2 regions of the Acrocarpospora sp. B8E8 genome follow, and region 2 is predicted to be linked to the other one. Evidence: riboswitches for the same ligand, from Rfam matches in the RefSeq annotation. Region 2 holds a riboswitch; the other holds the start of a gene.
The links. A riboswitch is a leader RNA that binds a small molecule or an ion and turns the genes downstream of it on or off. The one in region 2 is predicted to bind S-adenosylmethionine.
Positions count from the first base shown of each region.

Region 1: it holds a riboswitch for S-adenosylmethionine, as region 2 does, so the genes downstream of both, thrC (threonine synthase) here and ABGB08_RS18660 (ABC transporter permease) in region 2, are expected to answer to the same signal.

Region 1 covers NZ_JBDPLV010000004.1:210,920-214,689, forward strand. Annotated here, with positions in the region: gene ABGB08_RS06180 (cold-shock protein) at 1-50, opposite strand, end outside; gene ABGB08_RS06185 (MoaD/ThiS family protein) at 385-660, opposite strand; gene thrC (threonine synthase) at 692-1,936, opposite strand; SAM riboswitch class I at 1,951-2,089, opposite strand; gene ABGB08_RS06195 (RNA polymerase sigma factor) at 2,147-2,707, opposite strand; gene ABGB08_RS06200 (trehalose-6-phosphate synthase) at 2,838-3,770, shown strand, end outside.
Region 2 covers NZ_JBDPLV010000017.1:47,576-51,345, forward strand. Annotated here, with positions in the region: gene ABGB08_RS18640 (GNAT family N-acetyltransferase) at 1-643, shown strand, start outside; gene ABGB08_RS18645 (ATP-binding cassette domain-containing protein) at 568-984, opposite strand; gene ABGB08_RS18650 (hypothetical protein) at 1,087-1,611, opposite strand; gene ABGB08_RS18655 (hypothetical protein) at 1,581-1,736, opposite strand; gene ABGB08_RS18660 (ABC transporter permease) at 1,981-2,655, opposite strand; gene ABGB08_RS18665 (hypothetical protein) at 2,652-3,194, opposite strand; SAM riboswitch class IV at 3,154-3,251, opposite strand; gene ABGB08_RS18670 (hypothetical protein) at 3,346-3,770, shown strand, end outside.

The sequences.
Region 1 (3,770 bases), on a different contig from region 2:
AAGCCGTAGCCCTTGTCCGCGTTAAACCATTTGACGGTGCCCTGCGCCACTTTCCGACTCCTCTTGCTGGGCTGGCGACGGACCATGCCCATTCCACCGCATGGTCCGTGACCTTTCGGGCCGGAAGGATTACGCTCTCTCCGGCCACGTCGATCGTTCTCGACCATACCTGTAGCAAGCGGTGGGACAACAGAGTCAATCCGCACTTCGATTGCGGCAGAACACGCTTCCAAGAAGGCCGGATTTTGGATTTGTGATTACATAGTCGCGAAATGCACCATATGCCATAGCACCGATTAAGCTTCGATAACGATAGAACCCCATGTCAACACGGAAACACCCACGCACTGTAGGAGTGCGTGGGTGTGCAGGGGACGTTCGAGGTCAGCCCCCGGCCACCGCCGGGATCACCGAAATCTGTGCCCCGTCCGGCGTCGAAGTCTCCAGTCCGTCGGAGAATCGGACGTCCTCTTCCCCCACGTAGACGTTGACAAAACGCCGGATCTTGCCCGATTCATCGAGGATCCTGGCACCGATGCCGGGGTAGTCCGCGTCCAGCTTGAGCAGGACCTCGCGGAGCGTTCCGCCTTCTCCGGCCACCTCCGACGCGCCCCCGGTGTAGGTACGAAGAATCGTCGGAATCCGCACCGAAACACTCATTTGGCCGCCCTCTTTCGTTGTTCGGAATCAGTTAGTTGGCGAAAGCCGTACGAAATGCGTCGAGGGACGGGCGGATAACCGCCGCCGGACGGGCCTCGGCCGAGACGGCGTCCAGGGTCTTGAGGCCTTCGCCCGTGTTGAGGATCACCGTCTCCGCGCCGGGGTCGAGCTGGCCGTTCTCCACCAGTTTGCGGGTCACGCCGAGGACCACGCCGCCGGCGGTCTCCGCGAACACGCCCTCGGTCCTGGCCAGCAGCCGGATCGCGGCCACGATCTCGGGGTCGGTGACGTCCTCCACGGCGCCGCCGGTGCGCCGCGCGATGTCCAGCACGTAGGGGCCGTCGGCGGGGTTCCCGATGGCCAGCGACTTGGCGATGGTGTTCGGCCGGACCGGCTGGACCACGTCGTGCCCGGCCTTGTACGCGGTCGACACCGGCGAGCACCCTTCGGCCTGGGCCGCGAAGATCCGGTACTCCTTCTCCTCGACCAGACCGAGCCGGATGAGCTCCTTGAACCCCTTGTCGATTTTGGTCAGCTGGGAGCCCGACGCGACCGGAATGACGATCTGATCGGGAATGCGCCAGCCCAACTGCTCGGCTATCTCGTACGCCAGAGTTTTGGACCCCTCCGCGTAGTACGGCCGCAGGTTGACGTTGACGAAGCCCCACTTCTCCCCGAGCGAGTCCCCGATGAGCTCCGAGCAGAACCGGTTGACCTCGTCGTAGGTCCCGTCGATCCCAACCAGCCGCCCGCCGTACACCGACGCCACGACGATCTTGGCTTCTTCCAGGTTGGCGGGGACGAACACGCACGAATCCAACCCGGCCCGGGCCGCGGCCGCGCCGACCGCGCCCGCCAGGTTGCCCGTCGACGAGCAGGACAGCGTGGTGAAGCCGAAGTTCCTGGCCGCCTCGACGGCGATGGCCACCACCCGGTCCTTGAAGGAGTGGGTGGGGTTGCCGGAGTCGTCCTTCACGTACAGGGAGCGCATGCCCAGCTCGCCGGCCAGGTTGTCGGCCTTGACGAGCTTGGTCCAGCCGGGCTGCATGTTGGGCTTGGCCGCCACATCCACGGGGACGGGGAGCAGGCTCCGGTACCGCCAGATATTGGTCGGACCTGATTCGATGTCCGCGCGGGTCACGGGCCCGAACTCGTATGCCACCTCAAGTGGCCCGAAACACTCGATACAAGCGAAATTCGGGCCGATGTCATAGCGGGTTCCGCATTCGCGGCAGGAGAGAGCGGTAGCGGGTCCGAAGTCGGTGCTGAGCGCCATGAAGCGAGGCCTTTCCCTCATCTTCGCCTGCGACCACCCTGGTCACAGGCCGGAATTGGCACCTGTTCCGATCGGCCTCGCCAGGTCACGAGCGCAATCGGAATGGTTGCCGGGGCTTCGCAGGGCCGGTCCCTCCACCCCTCTGGATGAGCAAATATTCAGTTGTCCCAAAGACTGTACATCGCCCCCCCGACAACACTCGACCGCGTCTCACTTGCCGAGATACGCGTCCCCCAGGGCGGACTGGATGTACTTCCGGGCCTGGTGGATGCGGGATTTGGCCGTCCCCAGCGGGATGCCCAGCTGCTCGGCGACCTCCGCGTAGTCGAGCTGCACGATGTCCCGCAGCACCAGCGCGGCGGCCAGTTCCGGCTTCTCCAGCTCCAGCGACTCCATCGCGTCCAGCAGATCCAGCCGGGATCCGGCGATCACGCTCACCCGGTGCGGGTCGGGCCGATGCTCGGGTAATTCCTCGGAGGTCTGCTCGGCCGCCCGCCGCTTCAACGTCCGGTACGTCGTCCGCGCGCAGTTGGCCGTCACGATGTGCAGCCAGGTGCTGAACCGGGACCGCCCCTCGAACCTGCCGATGTTGCGCGCCACCGCCAGCAGCGTGTCCTGACAGGCCTCCTCGGCATCCTGCCGGTAGGGCAGCAGCCGCTCGCAGTGCCGCAGCACGTCGGGTTCGATCCGCTTCAGCAGCCCCCCGAGCGCACGATGATCGCCCCCTGCGGCCGCAGTAGCCAGCTCCTCGGTGGTCTCGTCCAGCGCCATCTCGACCGGCTCCCAAGATCTCCCAAGCGGGGCAGCCCCGGCGTGACAAGGCCGGGCCGCATCGAGCGCCGGAGCGTTTTCCTGACATCCTAACTTTATTAATGTCTCCGCATCGTGGAGTGTGCCGGCAGTGAGCTCAACGTTGATCGCCTCCAACCGCGGTCCCGTCTCGTTCACGCTGTCCGAGGACGGCGCGCTCACCATGCGCCGGGGCGGCGGCGGCCTGGTCTCCGGCCTGTCCGAGGTGGCCAGGGATGCCGAGCTCCTGTGGGTCTGCGCCGCGCTCTCGGACGGCGACCGCAGCGCCGTACGGCTCGCGCCCGGCGGCCGCCTGGACGAGGCCGGCTACGACACCGGCCCGCTCCGCATGCTGGACATCGCCCCCGCGGTCTTTCATCGGGCCTATAACGCGGTGGCCAACTCGACGCTCTGGTTCGTCAGCCACCTGCTCTACAACACCCCGTTCACCCCCCATTTCGATGGAAGGTTCCAGCGGGAGTGGGAGTCCTACCAGGACTACAACGGCGCGTTCGCGCTGGCGCTGGCCGAGGAGGCGGGCCACGAGGCTCGGGTGATGATCCAGGACTACCATCTCAGCCTGGCCCCGGCGATGCTCCGGGTGGAGCGCCCCGACCTGCGGATCGCCCACTTCTCGCACACGCCATGGGCGCCCCCGGACTACTTCTCGGTGCTGCCGGACGAGGTGGGCGTGGAGATCCTGGAGGGCCTGCTTGGCGCGGATCACGCGGGGTTCCTGACCGCGCGCTGGGCGGATGCCTTCATGGACTGCTGCGAGACGATCCTGGGCGCGCGCGTGGACCGCGCCAGCCGTACCGTCACCTATCAGGACAGGACCACGCGCATCGGGGTGCACGCGCTCGGCGTGGACGGGCCCGCGCTGCGGGCGCGGGCCGCGGAGCCGGATGTGGAGTCACACCTGCAGGTGATCAAGGAGCAGGTCGGGGACCGGCGGCTGATCGTGAGGATCGACCGGACCGAGCTGTCCAAGAACATCGTCCGGGGCATGGCCGCCTACCGGGAGTTCCTGGCCGAACATCCGGAA
Region 2 (3,770 bases):
GCCTCATGCGCACTTCGCCGAGCGGCATGGGGGTGCGTTGCGGTATCCGCTCGACGTCTCCCCGTTCCTGGCTCTGCCGGACCGGCCGTCCCCGTCGGACTGGGACGACGTGGCCAGGCTGGCCGGGCGGGGAGGGACGGTGGCGGTGGCGGGGCTGGCCGTTGTTCCCCCGGAGGGATGGGAGGTGGTGTTCAACATGGCGGGGGTGCAGATGACCGGCGAGGATGTGACCGGTGCGTCCGACGACGAAGCGGTCCAATTGGGTCCTGAGGACGTGCCGGAGATGATGGACCTCGTCGAGAGGACCCAGCCGGGGCCGTTCCTGCCGCGGACCATCGAGCTCGGCTCGTACCTGGGGATAAGGCGGGACGGCGCGCTGGTCGCGATGGCGGGGGAGCGGCTGCGGCCGCCCGGGTGGACGGAGATCAGCGCCGTCTGCACCGACGAGGCGTTCCGGGGGAGAGGGCTGGCGGGGCGGCTGGTGCTGGCGATCGCGGCCGGGGTGCGGGAGCGCGGAGACGTCCCCTTCCTGCACACCGTGGCGGACAACGTCGGCGCGATCCGCCTTTACCGATCACTCGGCTTCCGGCTCCGCCGCACCACGACCTTCCAACTCCTGCGAGTTCCGGTCCTGGTGGGCTGACCGCGCGGGTCGCGGCCCTGCCGGACCGGGGCGCCGTCCAGCAGGACCTGCCCGGTCCGGCCGGGCGCGCCCAGGCCGGTGACGGTGTCGAGGAGTTCGCGCTGGCCGCTGCCGGTCACGCCCGCGAGGCCGACGATCTCCCCTGGCCGGACCGCGAACGAGACGCGGGACAGGCGGGGCACGCCGTCGGCGTCGCGGACGGTGAGCTCGCGGACGTCGAGCGCGGGTTCGCCGTCCGGCCGGGACCGGTGGCGGGGCGCGGGTGCGGCCAGGGAGCGGCCGATCATGGCGTGGACCAGCTCGTCGGCGCTGGTATCCGCCGTGGCGAAGCGGTCGGTCACGCGTCCCTGGCGGAGTACGGTGACCTGGTCGGAGGCGGCGAGGACCTCGGTGAGCTTGTGCGTGACGAGGAGGATAGAAGGCGAGGGTCATCGCGAGGAACTTCACGACGCTCTCGCATACCGGCTGACCGGCCGCGCCAGACCCAGCCGCCCGCGCAGATCCGCCGTCTCGTACGCCGTCCGGAACAAACCCCTGGCCTGGAGCTCCGGCACCAGGCCCTGGGTGAGCGCGGACAGATCGCCGGGGAGCCCCCCGGGACGCAGGCGATACCCGTCCAGGCCCGCGTCCCGCCAGCCCGCCAGCAGGTCGGCGAGCCCTTCCGGCGTGCCCTCGAAGATGTGCGCGTCCGAGACCAGGGCCGCGCCGTCGAGATCGTCCAGGCGGGTCTTGTCACCTCCCAGGAACACCACCAGATCGGCGAAAATTTTCAGCTCGGGCCCGGTCCGGCCAACGGTCGCCTCCGCCTCCCTGACCTGCCCGACGATCCGCCGCGCGTCGTCCTTGTCCTGCGGCGTCACATAGACGACATCGCTGCCGCGCGCCGCGAACTCGTACGGCACGACGTCGCCGGACTCGACCACCCGCCCGTCCTTCATCACCAGCACCCGGTCGCTGACGTGGTGCACCACCCCTCCTGGTAGATGACCTGGATGTGCCGCCGCAGCTCCCGCTTCCGCCGGGCGGTGAGCCCCGCCCACGGCTGCCCGTCGATCTCGACGGACCCCCGGTCGGGGGCGAGCAGGCCGAGCACCAGCCGGGCGGTCGTGGTCTTGCCCGACCCGGACTCGCCGACGGCGCGGCGCCGTAGACGATGCGGGTGAACACGTCGCGGCCGTTGGCGTCCGTGCCGAACAGGTGGTCGGCGCTCGGGCCCTCCAGCGCGGCCAGCGCGTCCGCCTGGTCCGGGGTGCCGTCCACCAGCAGGGCGGGAGCGAGCGCGGCCAGCGTGATCAGGGCCAGCGTCACCGACGCCGCGCCCACCCCCACGCGGGCCTTCACGCGGCGCTCCGCAGCCGCGGGTCGATCACCAGATAGAGCAGGTCGATCAGGATGTTGACCACCACGTACAGCAGGGCCGTGACCAGCACCACGCCCATCACCACCGGCAGGTCCTTGCCCGTCACAGCGGTCAGGGTGAGCTGGCCGATGCCCTGCCGGGAGAAGATCTGCTCGACCGCCACCATGCTGCCCACCATCAGGCCGATCACCCAGCCGAGCAGGGTCACCGCCGGGACCAGGGCGTGCCGGAGCGCGTGGCGGAGCCGTACCCCCAGATCGGACATGCCGCGCGAGCGCGCGGTCAGCACGAACGGCTCCTCCAGGGTCAGCTCCAGGCTCTCCCGCGTCATCTGGGTGAGCATCGTGGTGATCGGGATGGCCACCGCGATGACCGGGAGCACCAGGCTGCTGCCGCTGTCGTCGCCGACCGCGGGGAACCAGCCGAGCTGGAAGGAGAAGACGGTCAGCAACAGGATCGCCGCCCAGAAGGTCGGGATCGAGACGCCGATCAGCTCCAGGCCCGAGGACAGGCCCCGGATCCAGCGTTTCCGCCGGGCGGTGAGCAGCGCCAGCGTCGTGGCCGCCACCACCGCCACCAGCAGGGCGGCCCCGGCCAGCTGGATCGAAGGCCCCAGCTGGGTGCCGATCGCCGTCGGGATCCGTCGGATCATGCCTTGGACACCCAGGCGTCGTAGAAGGTCGGGTACGCCTGCGGCTCCCAGGCGATGTCCCGGACGTTCTTCGACACGCCCAGCAGGTAGTTGAAGACGTACACGGGGAAGACCACCGCGTCGGTGTTCACCTTCTGCTGGACCTTGGCGTACAGGGCGGCCCGCTCGGCCAGATCCGTGGTGGCCAGCGAGTCGCTCAGCCAGCCGTCCACCTCGGCGTCGTCGTAGCGGGCCAGGTTCTGCCCGAAGAACGTGCCGCTCGGGATGTTGGAGATGGCGAACAGGTTGCGCAACGTGTCCCCGTCCGCGCGCTGCCAGCTGAAGTCGACCAGGTCGTAGTCACCGGCGATGGCCTTGGGCGCGAAGTCCGTGGCCGTCACGTCGGTGAAGACCACCTCGAAGCCGATCTTCTTCGCCTCGGCCTGGATCTGCTCGGCCAGCGTGCCGCGCTGCTCCCGGGCGAACGACTTCAGGAACGGCCAGCGCACGGTCAGCCGCGCGCCGTCCTTGGTGCGGTAACCCTCGGCGGGGCACCCCATGCGAGCGCGGGGGTTTGCCGGCCGACCAGCCGGGGCTTGGCGTCGGTTCTCATTACCTACTTAGACTGTAGGAAATAAGGGTTTTGCCGTCAACAGGCTTTTTATTGGTATTGCCTACCTGATATACATGAAATTCTTCAGGAGGTGGACCATGGCCCTGTCCCTTCGCCGCGCGGTTCCCGTCCTCGCGGACGGCTTCGAAGCCCTCGCCGCGGCCCGCGCCCTCACGGCCGCGCCAACCCTGAACGACGCCACACTCCAGGCCAGCGGCCTGCTCGCGATCAGGGTCCCGCGCTCATCCGGCGGCCCCGACGTGAGCGTACGCATCCTGACAAAGATCCTGCTCACCCTCGCGACAGCCGACCCCGCCCTGGCCCAGCGCTACCGCGCCCACACCCTCACCGTCGAATCCCTCCGCGCCTGCGACGGCCCCTTCGACGACGTCCTGTCCGGACGATGGCCCGCAAACCACCCACCCACGCGGCCAGGCCCGCTCGCGCCGCTCCTGAACGCCGCGATCGACTTGGGCGTCGCCAAACGCATCCTGACCGAGGCCACCCGAGCCTGGTCCGAACA